One region of the Neobacillus sp. NPDC097160 genome, then DNA from elsewhere that is predicted to be linked to it. Evidence: riboswitches for the same ligand, from Rfam matches in the RefSeq annotation. Region 1 holds a riboswitch; the other holds the start of a gene.
The links. Region 1 has a riboswitch for FMN ahead of ACIQXV_RS05030 (ECF transporter S component). Riboswitches for the same ligand answer to the same signal wherever they lie in the genome.
Positions count from the first base shown of each region.

Region 2: linked by a shared signal. The riboswitch ahead of ribE (riboflavin synthase) and the one ahead of ACIQXV_RS05030 (ECF transporter S component) in region 1 are both predicted to bind FMN.

Region 1 is NZ_JBIWDU010000003.1:141,446-149,994, forward strand. It holds gene ACIQXV_RS05020 (hypothetical protein) at 1-928, shown strand, start outside; gene ACIQXV_RS05025 (peptidoglycan DD-metalloendopeptidase family protein) at 1,105-1,851, shown strand; FMN riboswitch at 1,963-2,095, shown strand; gene ACIQXV_RS05030 (ECF transporter S component) at 2,255-2,839, shown strand; gene ACIQXV_RS05035 (ferredoxin) at 2,955-3,203, opposite strand; gene ACIQXV_RS05040 (YpbB family protein) at 3,465-4,502, shown strand; gene ACIQXV_RS05045 (RecQ family ATP-dependent DNA helicase) at 4,502-6,010, shown strand; gene ACIQXV_RS05050 (CPBP family intramembrane glutamic endopeptidase) at 6,007-6,615, shown strand; gene ACIQXV_RS05055 (LysM peptidoglycan-binding domain-containing protein) at 6,608-7,342, shown strand; gene ACIQXV_RS05060 (DUF2663 family protein) at 7,434-7,889, shown strand; gene cotJC (spore coat protein CotJC) at 7,921-8,490, opposite strand.
Region 2 is NZ_JBIWDU010000010.1:230,842-239,390, reverse strand. It holds gene ACIQXV_RS16230 (ABC transporter ATP-binding protein) at 1-264, opposite strand, end outside; gene ACIQXV_RS16225 (ABC transporter ATP-binding protein) at 251-1,051, opposite strand; gene ACIQXV_RS16220 (branched-chain amino acid ABC transporter permease) at 1,093-2,070, opposite strand; gene ACIQXV_RS16215 (branched-chain amino acid ABC transporter permease) at 2,089-2,982, opposite strand; gene ACIQXV_RS16210 (alpha/beta fold hydrolase) at 3,524-4,327, shown strand; gene ribH (6,7-dimethyl-8-ribityllumazine synthase) at 4,490-4,960, opposite strand; gene ACIQXV_RS16200 (bifunctional 3,4-dihydroxy-2-butanone-4-phosphate synthase/GTP cyclohydrolase II) at 5,002-6,195, opposite strand; gene ribE (riboflavin synthase) at 6,276-6,935, opposite strand; FMN riboswitch at 7,242-7,390, opposite strand; gene ACIQXV_RS16190 (GyrI-like domain-containing protein) at 7,537-8,007, opposite strand; gene ACIQXV_RS16185 (CBO0543 family protein) at 8,165-8,549, opposite strand, start outside.

The sequences.
Region 1 (8,549 bases):
GCTTGCTGATAGAGATTCAGCAGTTGATTTGAAGAAAGAGGATGCTTCATCAAAGGAACAAACTTATTCGGGAACAGCAAAGACAGACTTAATGAAAGCTGAAAGCATAAAAACGGCTGTTTATGACGATGATGTGGCAGGTGGAACCGTATTTACCTATTGGATACCAGATCCACAAGCGCAAATACTTATTCCTGTTTCCACAATCATTCATGATACCCAAGATCAATCATGGCTTACACTATATACGAAGAACATGGCAAATTTAAAAGAAGTGGAATGGGGATTATCGGATTTATACCCTTTAAATGTGACAATGGAGCTCGATAAAAATAATAGCAGTGTTATGGTGGATGTTCCTTCTGACCATCAGTACGGACAAGGGTCAGCCAATGAAACTAGTTTTATAAATGTATTAAAAAAGGATATATCCTCCAATAGTAATATTAAGAAAATAAAGTTTTCGACGAAAGGTGTACCAGGAATCGAATTGGGGAATTATGGTCATTTAGAAGAAGCGGATGTTGTTCTCGAGAAAAAACATGCCTTTTTATTTTATTATCCCGAAGGCAGTGACATTCCTTTTCTAACACCATCAGTAGAAACATTTAACGACATTAATACGGCATTAGAGGCAATGAAGACCGATAATGCCGAATTGGGTCTAAAAAGTTCTCTGCTGCCCTTAATGCCGTTACATGATGTGTCAGTCTCTGACAAAACATTAATTTTATCATTAAAAGGAAATTCAAGTGTGCAAAATAACCAGCAGACTTCTTCTTCTATTGAAGCATTGCTTTTAACAGCGAAGGAATTCGGACTAGAAAAAATGGTCGTTAAGGATTCTGCTATACCAACCATCGGTCCTTTCGATTTATCAAATGAAATCAAGGTGCCGATAGCGCCAAATTTCCGAAATATACAATGAATATTTCCAATCAACCCATAGTGGTTGATTTTTTTTTGAATAAAATTGCTGAAGACTCCAAATTATAACAAGTATGCTCAGAGTCACTCTCCAAAAGCAGCGAATGTTCTAAACGTGAACTAACGAACATATGGTGTGGAGGAGAGGACAAGATCTATAAGGAGGAAAATGAAAGAATGCGTGACTACATAAAGAGATTATTAATTGCCGTTATTATGGCGCTTTGTGTCAGTTTATTATTTTTAGGCGGCAAACATTCTGAAGCGGCGGGTATAAAGGAACATAAAGAAATGAATGATCACTGGATATGGCCCGCAGACGGTGTCATTTCCGATACATACGGAACGAGGCATGGACAACATAAAGGTATTGATATTGCGGGAAAATTGGACACTCCTGTTCTGGCCGTTGATGACGGCGTGATAGTTAAGTCCTATTATTCTAATACATACGGTAATGTAGTTTTTATGAAACACCCTAGTAATTTTGTAAGCGTTTATGCCCATTTAAACAAGCGGACAGTATCGGTTGGCCAAACAATTAAACAAGGTGATGTAATCGGGAACATGGGAAGAACAGGACAAGCTACTGGAACACATCTTCATTTTGAAACCCACCAATTAGAGTGGAGATATGATAAGAAATATGCAATGGACCCAGAAAAGTTGTTGGGTAAGGCTGATGTTGGCGAATCGGTACAAGGTGGCATCGCAAGTGCCGGTGATAATGTGTTAGTGGTAAGTTCCCACCCGCAAACGGATGAAGGTACATCAGAATCGAACAAAGAAAAATATATCGTTAATCAAGGGGACACATTGTTCTCGATTGCACTGCAAAAAAACGTTTCTGTAGATAGGATAAAAGCAATAAACAACCTTACGTCTGATCTTATTAAACCAAACCAAATCTTAACAGTTCCGTAATACACTGGAAACCCGCTGAAGATTGTCAGCGGGTATTTGTATTTACTAAAAAAACCTTTTACTTAACAAAAAGGAATTTCTTTAGTATAATAAAGTTGTAATTTAATATCGATCTATCTTCGGGGCAGGGTGAAATTCCCGATCGGCGGTATTAGAGCAATGCTCTTGAGCCCGCGAGCCTTTTTAGGCAGGATTTGGTGCGATTCCAAAGCCGACAGTATAGTCTGGATGGGAGAAGATGGAGGTTCTGCAAACGTTCAAAAAATGCTGGTGCATTGGACGTTTATTAAGCGTGCCTTGTAAGCTCCCTCAAGTAATTTATCTTGAGGGATTTTTATTTATCGGGCCGTCTAGTGCTGAACCTCTCTTCCTTACGCGATGGATCAAAAAAGGAGAGAGGAAGATGAAGGAAATGAAGAAAACAAAGAAAATATCGGTAAAGGCTTACGTCACAATTGGAATGCTGAGCAGTATAGCATATCTTTTAATGCTATTAAATTTCCCGCTGCCGCTATTCCCAAATTTCTTATTTGTCGATTTTAGTGACATCCCAGCATTAATTGCCGCTTTAATTTTTGGGCCGATTGCAGGAGTATTAGTTGAACTTTTTAAAAATGTTTTAAATTATATTGCGACAGGAAGCCAAACAGGAATTCCGGTTGGCCATATTGCCAATTTCCTTGCGGGTATAGTGTTTATCCTGCCAACGTATTTTGTATATAACAGACTCAAAACTAGAAAGGGTATGACAATGGCGTTAATTGCCGGCACTGTCACAATGGCTGTTGTAATGAGTATTTTAAATTACTTCTTCATTTTACCGGCCTATACAGTCCTTATGGGTTTTCCTGATATGCGCAACCTAGTTGTACCTGCTGTCTTACCGTTTAACATACTAAAAGGAGTAATCATGTCTGCAATCTTTATGCTGCTGTTTATTCGGATGCAGGCTTGGATTAATAAATTGTCCACCGTAAAAGGTGCATAAAAAGCAGCAGGAGCAGCTTCATAAAGGCTCCTGCTGTTTTTTATTATATAAAAATAAAAAACCCCGCTTGTAAAAAGACGGGGTAGTAGCTTAAAAATATTTTATTGACAAAATATTATTCGAATTTTGTTGGATTACCATCAAATGCTTCGTCGGCAACTTTGATTGAATCTGTTGGACAGCCTTCAAATGCATCCATCATGTCATCGATTAATACATCTGGAATTTCAACGATTCCCTCGTTGTCGTCAAGTGTTACAAATGCAATACCTTCATCATCATAATCATAAATATCTGGCGCTGCTGCGCCGCATGCACCACATGCAATGCAAGTTTCCTTATCAACAATCGTGTACTTTGCCATGAAAAAAAACCTCCCAGTAAAATAACAAATATTATTCAAACTCGTTTCCCATTATAAAAATGGAAACGCATTACTCATATCTATTGTAAAACTGTATGGTCAACTTTTCAATAGAAAAATACTATTAAAACTGTGGTTTGTATATTTGATTTTCTTAAACTTCCACATTTATGGGCAACAAGAACCCCCATTTCATGTTAAAATAAAAACAGAAAAAACGGAGAATTTGTCGATGTTATGTAGAAAAGTGGTGGACCATATATGTTGAAATTAGAAGCCATCATTCTTTATTGTTTAAAACAAATTAATCGTGAACGGACGATCTATTCCATCTATCACCTTTTAAATGGAAAAAAGTCATCACAAACCATCCAAGATGCTCATTTATTTTCTTTAAAGAATTATTTTGGGATTTACGAACCTTTAACAAGAGAATCCTTTGATGAAATCATTCATTCAATGTTCGAGGAAAAGTGGATCGACCATTGCGGTGAACAACAGTACCTTTTAACGGAATTGGGAAAATCAAAATTAGAAAACAATCCACTCCCAACGTATATAAATGGATGGAGCTATCATCCATTTACCTCATTGTTTTGGGAAAGACTGTCGTTATTTATTCAAGTAACTTCGAATCTTGTTTTTGGCGAAACAAGCTATCTTCCTATTCAAAAAAATAAAGATGTTCATCTGTGGTTGAAATCTGCTTTAAAGGAAATCAAGGTACCAAGGAAAGAGATAGGGAGCATTGTAAACTCTGAATTGATAGAATGTTTCAATGAGACTAAGGAAATCGATCCCTCCGTTTTGGTGTTTCGGTTAACTGGTTTTCAGCAAATTGGCCTAACTCCAATACAGATCGTAAAGAAATTAAATATGAATATCCACGATTACCATATCGGATGTATTCATACACTTCATTATTTGATAAATATGATTATGCAAAATCCGAACCGTTTTAGCCTGTTAACAATTCTTACCCAAGACTTTCATCAACAAGATGAATTAACACATTCATCTAGGAAAACATGGAAGCTATTAATGCAGGGTTATTCTCCTGATATGATTGCTAAGTTCAGGCATTTGAAATTGAGTACAATAGAAGACCATCTTGTTGAATTTGCTTTACATGTCGATCATTTCTCAATAGATCCTTATGTGGATAAAGAATTACAGGTGAAGATAGCAGGAATTTCTCGGAGTACCGGAACGAAGCAGCTTAAGCTGATAAAGGACAAATTGACGGCAGCAACTTATTTTCAAATAAGGTTAGTGTTGGCAAAGAATGGTGATAGATAATGGAATTAGAAACACTTTTACAAAAACATTTTGGGTTTGAATCATTTAAAACAGGTCAGAAAGAAGTCATTTCATCGATTCTTGCCGGACAGCATACATTGGCCATGCTCCCCACAGGAACTGGGAAATCCTTGTGCTATCAACTTCCGGGGTTAATCTTAAAAGGGCATATTTTGATCATTTCTCCGCTTCTTTCCTTAATGCAGGATCAAGTCGAGCAGTTTAAACGGTTTGGTGAGAAAAGGGTCATTGCATTGAATTCATTTCTTTCACCGGCAGAAAGAAATAATGTACTCCTTCATTTAAAGGAGTATAAGTTCATCTTTATTTCTCCTGAAATGCTGAGGATTCCTTTTATCATGAGGATGCTGAAGCAATTAACCATTTCGTTATTTGTGGTCGATGAAGCTCATTGTATATCACAGTGGGGATTTGATTTTCGCCCGGATTATTCTAAGTTAGGTGACATTCGTGGAAAGTTAGGGAATCCCTTAACACTTGCACTTACTGCGACCGCTACTAGAAAGGTACGCCAGGACATTATCGATTCGCTTGGATTTGAAGAAATGGTAAAAATAGAATCATCTACTGATCGGCCGAATATTGCTTTTTATGTTGAAAAATTACAAAATTACCACGATAAACAAAACCGGGTAATTGAACTTGTTTCAAGGCTCCAAAAGCCAGGAATTATTTATTTCTCAAGTAAAAAGGCTGCTGAACAAATGGCGGTCATGCTAGAAGAAAATGGAATCTGTCGGGCGATGGCATATCACGGCGGATTGGATCAAAATACAAGAATATTAATTCAGCAGCAGTTTATTCATGACCAGCTGGATGTCATTTGTGCCACGAGTGCCTTTGGGATGGGCATAAACAAAGAAAATATTCGTTTTATTATTCACTATCATATGCCGATGCAAATAGAATCCTATCTTCAGGAAATCGGCAGGGCAGGCCGTGATGGCAACCCAAGTGTAGCTATTACTTTATCCTCACCAGGTGATGAACAGCTTCCCATTCAGCTAGCAGAAGGGGAGTTGCCATCGGAACAGCAGATTGATTGGTTATTTGCAAAAGTGAAGGATGAGGGGTTACTAAGGGATGGCAGGATAGAATTAACTAATCGATTAAGAGAGCTGGGCGGTTTTACAGAGATTCAGTGGAGAATGATCGAGGACTTAGTTATGAATTCACCCCAAAAGGTTCGTTCCCCTGAAATGCTTAAGTCGACCATTAAGGAATTTGTTAACGAAAGATTAGAAATAAAAATCAAAAATATTTTTCGAATGAAAAAATGGTTGGAATGTACCACATGCAGACGAGAATTTATCTTACGATATTTTGATGAAATATTGCTAAACAAGCATTCTTCATGCTGCGACCGTTGTGGACTGCAATTAACTGATTATCTATCTACCGTAAAAACATCGCTGTTTAAAAGAAGTGAAGAGAAGTGGAAGGATTATCTTGCCAAAATTCTAATCAATAGTGAGTTGAGTGAATGAAGAAGAAGTATAATGAATTAATCGCAAGTTTAACGGATAAAGAGCTCCTTTATCATCTATATTTAACACAAATCATTCTTTTAGCCATCTCGTTTATTTTAGGTTTTCTGTTATATGACCATTTCTCGTATTTAAATTATATTCACTTAGATGACATAGATCTTGTTACAATTGGTATACCTGCAGGTGTTGCTGTTGTTATCATGGATATTGGATTAATGAAATGGCTTCCAGCTTCCTTTTATGATGACGGGGGATTGAACGAAAGAATTTTTAAAAATAGACATGTGATTCACATCCTTGTAATTGCTCTATTTGTTGCCTTTAGTGAGGAATTACTTTTTCGAGGAATCATTCAAACAAAAGTGGGACTCATCCTAGCCAGCATCATTTTTGCTATTATCCATTATCGTTATCTTTTTAATTGGTTTTTATTTTTAAATATTGTTTTACTAAGCTTTTTTATTGGGCTTGTTTACGAATGCACTGGAAATTTAGCTGTAACCATAATGATGCATTTTGTTATTGATTTTCTTTTAGGTATGTATATAAAATTTAAACGTTCAACAATTGACAATGAACAGGAGGGAGAGCTCCGTGAATAAAGAAGAACCATACAGGGACCAAGCGGAAAGATTAAAGCAGCGAATTCAAAAAATAAATGATAGCGTTGAGGACGGTGATAGTGACAAATTACCTCCGAGAGAGCGCGTGCACCGTCAAAAGAAAAAGAAAACGAAATGGAAGCTAAAATATCCAATCATTCGGCTATTAGTCTTGTGCTTTATCCTCCTTCCCATCATTATTTTTAGTGTGATTTCCTATCGTGATAGCGGGAAAAAAATCAATGGGACGGAAAAGACTTCCGGAAATTCAGTGGGATATGAAACAATTAATATTGAAAAGACGCAACAAGAAGACGAAAACATTTCTGAGGAACAAAAAGAAACCAATCAGGAGAACATTGATTTGAGTGAAACTGAGGAAAAAAGCAGCGAGTCTAAGGAGGCAGCAGTACAACCTGTTACAAGCAATCATTCCGATACATCCGTTCAATCACCCAGTTCAAATAACGACTCTGCCAATAAGCAGGTTCCTGATAAAAACAGTCAGCAACAAACCACGGATGTAAAAAGTGAAACAAATACAAATTCTACCGCACAAACAAGGAAGATAATCTATCATACGGTTAAACCACAAGAAACACTTTTTAAGCTAGCGAATAAGTATTACCAATCCCAAAAAGGGATCGATATTATAAAGAAAGAGAATAAACTTCAGAGTGAAAATATTTATGCTGGTCAAGTCTTAAAAATACCTCTAAACAACTAGCCGATCTCAAGATCGGTTTTTTGTTGATCTTAAAAACATAATTTGTGGGACAAGGTCATAAATATATAAGGAGAAATGGAGGCGATAATAAATGGATTCTCCAATCCAATTACTTGAACATACAGATCAAGCAACGAAACAAATGTTAGAAAATGTAAGGAAGAGGAAGGACAAGTTCGATAACCTGAAAAAATGGCATTATATTTCAATCTATTTAACACTATTTTTTGCCTTTATTTTCTTCGTGTATTTCTATTTCAACATTGCTGGACACCATTCTTATTCATTTTTAGCGATTATTTCTGTTGCATTAAATGATACATTCAATATGTTTGTGTTAACCATGACTCTTATTGGATTAGGTGCAATGAATTTGTTAAAACAACAAAAGGAGAAAAAGGAAAAGGAATATCAGGAATTAAGGTGCGAAATTGTCGACCGCAGTAAGGATTTATGGAAAAGGGAAGAGGAATGGAAGAACCGCCACATTGTTTTTGAAATCATGAAAAAACAGTATGATATTAACCTTTATCACGAAAAGAAATAAGAAGCAGGATTCAGGCTGCTTCTTATTTCCTTTAAAAGATTTTCTTTTTGCCGCGTTCATCTTTTAAAATTTCCACGGCTTCTCGGAATCTAAGTGAGTGGATAATTTCGCGTTCGCGTAAAAATCGAAGGCTATCATTGATATCAGGATCATCACTTAAGTTAATCAACCACTGATAAGTAGCCCTAGCTTTTTCTTCTGCTGCAATGTCTTCATATAAATCGGCAATCGGATCCCCTTTTGCGGTAATATAGGTAGCTGTGAAAGGTGCTCCTGCAGCATTATGGTAGTATAAGGCACTATCATGGTCTGCATAATGAGCCCCGAGCCCTGCCGCTTTTAATTGCTCTGGAGTGGCATCCTTCGTTAATTTATACACCATTGTAGCAATCATTTCGAGGTGGGCAAATTCTTCTGTGCCAATGTCTGTCAGAAGCCCAATTACTTTATCGGGAATCGTATATCTTTGGTTTAAATACCTCAGTGCAGCCGCAAGCTCTCCATCAGCACCGCCATATTGCTCAATTAAGTATTTTGCCAGTGTTGGGTTACATGTACTTACGCGTACAGGATATTGTAATTTTTTTTCATAAACCCACATATACCTCGGATCCCTCCTTTTTTACTTCAATAACTGTCCAGCTCCAAGGCGCTTCCGTT
Region 2 (8,549 bases), on a different contig from region 1:
AAAAACCCTTCTATTTTCTGGGACATGAGCCACCCCTTTGCGTGCTACTGTATAACCTGGCTTTGAGGTAATCTCTTTTCCTTCAAACGAAACTTGCCCGGAGGTTATCGTAATACCACCTGTTATCGTTTTTAATATTGATGATTTCCCGGCACCATTTGCTCCTAGCAAGCTAACGACTTCTCCCTTTCCAACTTGAAGATTTATTCCTTTTAATATGTTTAGTTGTTCATAGCGTGCGTAAATATCACTAATTTCCAACATTAGCAGTCTCAGCCTCCTTCCCCAAATAGGCTTCGATGACAGCTGGATTATTCTGGACTTCGTAAGGTCGTCCTTCCGCTATTTTCTCTCCATAATTTAAAACGACAATTTTATCAGATATATCCATAACTAAGCCCATATGATGTTCTACTAATAATATAGATACACCTGCCTGATTAATTTTCTTAATCAATTTTGAAAATTGTTCTGTTTCCACATCATTCAGCCCTGCAGCTGGTTCGTCTAAAATAAGTAATCGTGGGTCTGCAGCTAGGGCCCTGCCTAATTCTACTAATCTTTGATTACCAAATGCCAATTCTTTGACCGGTGTTTGTGCAAAATGACTAATACCCACCATTTCCATAATTTCATAAGCTCTTTCCAACATTTCTGCTTCATTTTTTCTAGTTCTGCCAAAACGGAAGCAAGAGGCAAGCATGCTATGGTTATATTGATGATGAAACCCAACTAAAATATTTTCAAGTACATTCATTTCATTTACATGAAACAATCTCACACTTTGAAATGTTCTGGAAATGCCAACTTTCACAAGGTCCTTTGTTTTCATTGATATGATATCTTGATTAATAAAGCTTACTTTCCCTTTAGTTGGTGCTAAAACTCTTGTAATTAAATTCAAAAGAGTAGATTTCCCCGCCCCGTTTGGTCCAATGATTGAAACAATCTTACCTGAATCTACGTTAAAAGTGACATTTTGAACGGCTTTTAGATCGCCAAAACTTTTTGATAAACCTTCAACCGATAACAGCGCCAATTCACTCGCCACACTTTCTTTTTTATTTATCCGGTTACCAGGGGATTTTCACCTTATACCTGGACATTATGTGTATTTTTATTTCCCTTTTTATGTTTAAACAACGAAATACATCGATCAATTACTGATTGTACTCCACCAGTGAAAAAGATAATGACCAAAAGGAAGATAACTCCTTGAATTAATGTTTCATATTCTTGAGCCATAGCCGATATTTGCGGAATAACTTGGAAAAGGAAAGCTCCGAAAACGGGACCCATAAAAGAACCAAGTCCACCTAAAAAGCTCATAATCAGGATATCAATAGAAGCATTCAATGAAATGATCTCCGGTGAGATGAAAAGCATGTAATGGGCATAGTAGCCACCTGCTAATGCACCTAACGTACTCCCAAGTGTAAATATTTTTATTTTTGTACCAAAAACATCAATTCCAAAGGTGGCTGCCGCATTTTCATCTGAATGAATGGCTTTCATTGCTCTGCCTTCCTTTGAATTCATTAAATTTTTAGAAAGAAGAAAAACAAGTAGGACTGTTATCCAAATTAAATAGAAATTTCCATTGTTTGAATTAAAGCTAAAATTTCCTATTGAAAACTCTGGAATTGCTACTAATCCACTAGGACCACCTGTTAAATCCCCCCCTCCGTTCACCAAAGTGTAAGCAATTACACCAATTGCAATAGTTCCTAAAGCTAAAAAGTAACCTGACAAACGCAAAAGTGGAAATGAAAGTAAAAAAGCTATTAAAGCTACTAAAGCACAACTAATCAAAACAGAAAAAAAAGGATTCATGTGTAAGTTGATAGAGATATAGGCTGAAAAATAGGCTCCAAGACCGAAGAATGCGGCATGGCCCATTGAGATTAATCCAGCCACTCCCAAAATTAAATTCAGTCCAATGACCGCAATGATGTAAATTCCAATGATATTAATGGTATCAAAGAAGTAAGACTCCCCAAGGATAAAAGGTGCAACTAATATAAATAGAAGTAACAAGTTGAAATCCCATGTAAAAAATTTTTTTATCACCGTGACACCTCCGCATCCTTAATTCGAGTGAGAAACTTTAAATACTTTTTTTAGATCACCTAAACCATTAGGTAAAAACACTAACACAATAAATAGAAGTAACAAGGCAAATGCATCTTTAAATAATGAAGAAAGAAACCCTGCTGCAAAAGATTCAAATAAGCCTAACACTAGGCCACCTAAAATGGCTCCCTTATAACTGCCGATTCCGCCAATCATTCCAGCAATAAACCCTTTAATTCCTAACATGGTGCCTTGATAATAACTCATTGTTGTTAAAGGGCCAATCAAAATACCACCGATCGCTGCCATGCCGGAACCAATTATAAATACAATAATCGTCATGGCCTTTACATTAATCCCCATTAATTGGGCTGCATAGGGGTCTCCTGAAATAGCATTTAAAGATATACCAAAATTTGTGTGCTTATTCACCCAGCTAAATGCAAAATAAATCAATAAAGATACTCCAATAACTAATAAAGATTGAGAATCAACACTAGCAGAGAAAATGGGAATCGCAGTGGATTTAATAAAGGACGGTATAGCAAAATTGTCAGTTCCCCAAATTAATAGGGCGGTCCCACGGATAATTTCACTAAAGGCAATGGTGGCAATAATATATGTCAGCGGCTCTGGTTTTTTTAAAGGTTCAATTGCCCCTTTCACCAATACGGCACCAACTGCACCGGCAACAAGAATAACTAAGATGAATGCTAGCCATATTGGTGTGTGGAAAACGCTTACAAACGAATAAAGCATTAAAGCACCAGCCATGACTAATTCACCTTGGGCGATATTGAGAATCTTGCTTACGTTGTAAATTAGTGCAAACCCTAATGCAATTAGGCCATAAATAAACCCAATTGTGATCCCACTCCAAAAGCTTTGTTGTACCATTACACTTACCATTAGATTTCCTCCTTTTTATATTTTATTAAAATGGTATGTTATCAAAAAACCCCCAAGAAAAAGTGGAATGATATAAAACAAGAAAAATAAGACCTTTATTTTATATGGAGGAAAAACAACATATCAGAATAAAATACAGACTACTATGAATATTCCTAATATTAAATCCTATTGAAAGTATATATCCTAAACTTTTTAAATTCCAATTCAAAAAGCTTTATGAATTTGGCTTTACCTAAAAAATTTTTTATATCAATTTATAAGAAGAGGAAATTTTCCATATCAAAACTTCGAAGAAGATTTTCTTAAACGGTTGCTTTACACCACCTTCACACGATTCGTTTTCTTCTATAATTTTGTTAAAACCTCCACTTCGATAGAAAATAGTTTAAATAAGACTATAAACTGAATGTTTTTTCAATTGGTAATATTTTTATCTTTAGGATTATAATTTAAATAGTTTCCAAGGCATTTACACTAGAATAAAAATTGGCCATTGCTATTTTTTAAACAATCTAAAAATGGAACGGAGGATCTTTGCATGATCGAGGGAAAATTTATTCAAACTAATCAAATTCAAACACATTATTGGGAAATGGGTTCAGGAGAGCCACTTATTCTTCTTCATGGTGGAGGAGCAGGTGCAGATGGCTGGGGAAATTGGGAAAAATCATTAGAATTATATGCTGAAAAAGGCTTTAGAACTATTGCAATTGATACTGTAGGTTTTGGACAATCGGATAAACCCAGCCCGGAGGAATTTAAATACGATCATGATGCTCGTGTAGATCAATTGCTCAGTCTTATTTCAGCACTAGAATTAGAAAAGGCATCAGTAGTAGGAAACTCTATGGGTGGGCTTACAAGCCTAGGCGCTGCAATCAAGGATCCTGATAAAATTGATAAAATTATTCTTATGGGTACAGGGAAACCGAAAAAAGAATCCAACGGAATGAAAGCGCTTATAAACTATAAAATTGATTATGATGCGATGCATACCATTGTTAGTCATTTAACCAACCCCAATTTTGAAGTGGATAGTGAATTGGTGAACTACAGGCTCAATTTAACTAAACAGCAAGGCGCACTTGAGTCATATGGTGCTATTATGCAAGGGATCCTTTCATATGAATTTGAGCAGGAACACTTGAAAAATATTAAACATAAAACACTCCTTGTGCACGGCACACTAGACAATATGGTTCCACTTCAACGATCATATGAATTATTAGATACATTACCAAATGCGTGGTTGTACGTTATGCCTCATTGCGGACACTGGGCAATGATGGAATATCCTGAAGAATTCGTTAGAGTGACATCTGATTTCTTAAGGAACCATTAACAACAATATGCTGTACCGAGAAGCATCTAAAACGACCACCTGCACAAGCAAGTGGTCGTTTATTAATTACTAGCGGTGTCAGCTATAAATTTTGTCGATTTAGAAGTTTTGTAACATTTCTAAAAAAGAGTTGGAAGATATGCACTTTTTCCGCAATTTGTTTTATTGTTCAATATTCCTACATAAATTAGCCATCTCAATAGCCGAAACAGCCGCATCCCAGCCTTTATTCCCTGCCTTTGTTCCCGCCCGCTCGATTGCCTGCTCAATGGAATCGGTCGTTAACACACCAAAACTAACAGGTATACCACTGGCTAATGCTGTTGCCGAAACACCTTTTGCTGCCTCGTTACAAACATAATCAAAATGTGGAGTGGAGCCGCGAATGACTGTACCAAGCGTAATAACCGCATCATACTTTTTACTATTTGCCATTTTTTGCGCAATCAGCGGGATTTCAAACGCACCCGGAACCCAGGCGATATCCACATCAGATTCACTAACTCCATGTCTTTTTAAGGCATCTTGTGCACCGCCTAATAATTTACTAGTAATAAATTCATTAAAACGTCCCACCACGATGCCTACTTTTAACCCAGAGCCCACTAAATTTCCTTCAAAAATAGTTCCCATATTAAAGCCTCCATTTGATTTTTATTTTTACACACCATTTTCTAATATTGTAACAAATGCCCTAATTTGTCGTGCTTCGTTCTTAAATAATTGGCATTTTCCTTCCTCATCTCCATTTGCAACGGTACCCGTTCCACTACCTCAAGATCATAGCCTTTCAGACCTTTAATTTTTCGCGGGTTATTCGTTAATAACAGCATTTTTTTAATCCCTAAATCCTTCAAAATTTGGGCCCCGATGCCATACTCTCTTAAATCAGCCCCAAAGCCGAGTTTTTCATTGGCCTCAACCGTATCATAGCCCTCTTCTTGAAGTTTATAGGCCCTCAGTTTATTGAGAAGTCCGATACCGCGTCCCTCCTGTCGCATATACAATAAGACGCCGTTCCCTGCCTGATTAATCTGATTTAATGCGGCATGGAGCTGTGGACCACAATCACACCGATACGACCCGAAAACATCACCTGTTAGGCATTCAGAGTGCACTCTGACAAGGACGGGTGTTTCAGGATTAATTTCACCCTTTACTAGGGCAACATGTTCTTTCCCATCCACAAGATTAGAATAACCAACTACTTTAAAGGAGCCGAATTCAGTAGGTAAATTAATTTCTACCTCCCGTTTGATGAGGTTATCTTTTTTGTTTCTGTATTCAATTAGGTCCTTAATCGTAATCAGTTTTACATTCAGCTCATCGGCAATTTTCCGCAGCTCCGGGACACGTGCCATTGTTCCATCTTCATTCATGATTTCACAAATAACTCCGGCTGGTCTTGCACCGCATAATCTGGCAAGGTCTACAGCCGCCTCGGTATGCCCTGTCCTTCTTAGTACACCGCCCTTTTTAGCAATGAGCGGAAAAATGTGTCCGGGCCGTTTAAAATCAGCGGCTTTTGACTCCGGATCGAGCAAACCTAGGATGGTTGCTGAACGTTCAAATGCCGAAATTCCCGTTGTCGAAAATTTATGGTCAATACTGATAGTAAAGGCGGTTCCATGTGGATCGGTGTTTTTAGAAACCATCGGAATTAAGTCCAGTTTTTGCGCCAATTCTTCCTCAATTGGAACACATATAAGTCCTCTGCCGTGCGTCGCCATTAAATTAATCACAGCCGGTGTTGCATGTTCTGCCAAGGCAATAAAGTCCCCTTCATTTTCCCTATCCTCGTCATCACAAACAATGATAACCTTACCTTCTTTTAAATCTGTTAGGGCTTCTTCAATTGTATTAAACACGTCTATCACTCCCTCTTATTGGTTATTCGTAAATAACTCGGCTTATCCGCTGATTAACCATGTTTCAACGCAATACAATATTAGTAAAAGCCATTCTCTTCTAAAAATTTTTCCGTTATCCCTGACTTGCTCTTTTGTCCCGGATCAGCAGAAAGTTTATTGATAAAATGACCGACGTATTTCCCAATCATATCGCATTCCAAATTCACTATATCCCCTGAATCCTTATGCCCCAATATCGTTTCCGACAATGTATGTGGTATTAAAGATAGTGTAAAACTATTTTCAGTTACCCCGAAAACAGTTAAGCTTGTCCCATCCACCGCAACAGATCCCTTCAAAATGACATATCTTAATACATTTGGGTCCGCCTCAATTTCATAATAAATCGCATTTTCGAATGCACGTTTTCCTTTTATAACTCCTGTTCCATCGATATGTCCTGAGACGAAGTGACCTCCAAATCTTCCCCCTGCTGCCATTGCTCTTTCTAAATTAACTTTTGAACCCCGCTTAACGGTATGTAAGCTGGTAACCTTAACGGTTTCAGGCATCACATCAACAGTAAAATGCCTTGCTGAAAAAGAAGTAACCGTCAGGCAAACCCCGTTAACGGCGATGCTGTCACCAAGATGAACATCCTCAAGAACTTTTTTCGCTTCAATGGTTAGTACAAACGACTCTCCAGTTCTCTGGATATTCGAGAGTGTACCAATTTCTTCAATGATTCCTGTAAACATAATCATTCCTTCTCCTTACATAGGTTCAGCAATAATTCTTATATCACTGCCAATCTGATCCACCTGTATAATCTTCAAAGAAACAGCTTCTGATATGTGTTCAATTCCCTGTCCCCCGAAGGATGCAGGTGCATTTTTTCCACCAATTAATTTCGGTGCGATAATAGAAGCTATCGTTCACAAGTTTCCTCTCCTTTAAAACGAAGTAAAAAAGACCCTAAAGATTGATTCTCTTTAGGGTCTTAAAAATGGCAATAAGAAATAGAGGTTTAAAAATAGGTACACTTCACCCTACCCATAAACCTTGTTTTCCTTCTCCCATCCAGACTTTAACTGTCGGCCCTGGAGTTTCACCAGATCCACCGTTTAACAAAAAATGTTACCCGGGTCACGGACTAAGAAGCAGAAGCTTCATCACCGCCGGTTAGGAATTTCACCTGACCCCGAAGGAATTTATTCAGTTATATTATTTAATATTATTATACTTAATTCAAACAGTAAAGGGAAATGCATCTTGATTGTTATATGTTCATTATTTCACATAAAATATAAAAAGATAAGGAGCAATTAATTCTAGCTCCTTACCTATTGAAATCCATGATTATTTTTTATAAGACTTAACAGGCACATAAATTTCAAAATGAAGGTCGCCGGATATATTTTGCTGTTGATACTCTTCTTTAAAGATTTCCAAGCTTAATGCATAGTGATCTCGTTCATAGCCGTACTCGTCCATCCATTCAAACACTCGATGATATGTATTTTCTACATCCTCCTGATTGCCTCTATGTACAGCGTAAACATAGTTTTTGCGGGGAATCGTAAAACCAACCATACCTTCTGGAATATCATCAATTTTTTCAACTGGTTTCGTTACATAATATGTGACCTCTGTTTCCCTGCTATGAAATGGTGCGATCAAAACTGGTTCATTCGACTGATGGGATACTTCTTGAAGACGTTCCTTCAGTTTAGTAAATAAACTTGGAATTGTGCTAAGTTGTGAGTATGTACCATTCCACGAAATGCCGACCACTTTTATCTCTTCTCTTTCAATCACTTGGATACCCAAACAAATCCCCCCTTTAATACATACATATTTCTATTATTCTAACAATATCACTGAAACTCCTGCTAAAATAATTCGACTAAATAGGTGAAATTTTTATTCCTAAATAATTATAAGATAAAAGAATAGACAGCCTTATTAATTGGCTGTCTACTCTAAGTTATTTTAATATACTTTCTGGCACATCAAAAACATTCCATAAGAAAGTGGCATAGATGGCAGAAAGAATCCAAGCTAGAAGTGGTTTTTTAAAATGAACTGCCAATACTGTAAACATCACAAAACTAAAAAACGCCGACCATCCTAAATTCCAGCCATTTTTATGAACCATGGCCCCTATTTTCAAATCAAAAAATTCGTTTATCGTATAGACCAATGTCCATACAAGGATATGCAATAATTTTTTCCATGGCACCTTTGGCATATGGCCAAGAAATATGCTTATGGTAACTGGGTATTTTATTAACATTATCAAAAAGGCAATATGGGTGTGCTTAGCCCAGCTTTTATCGCTTCCAAAAGGGACATATTCCCACATACTATGC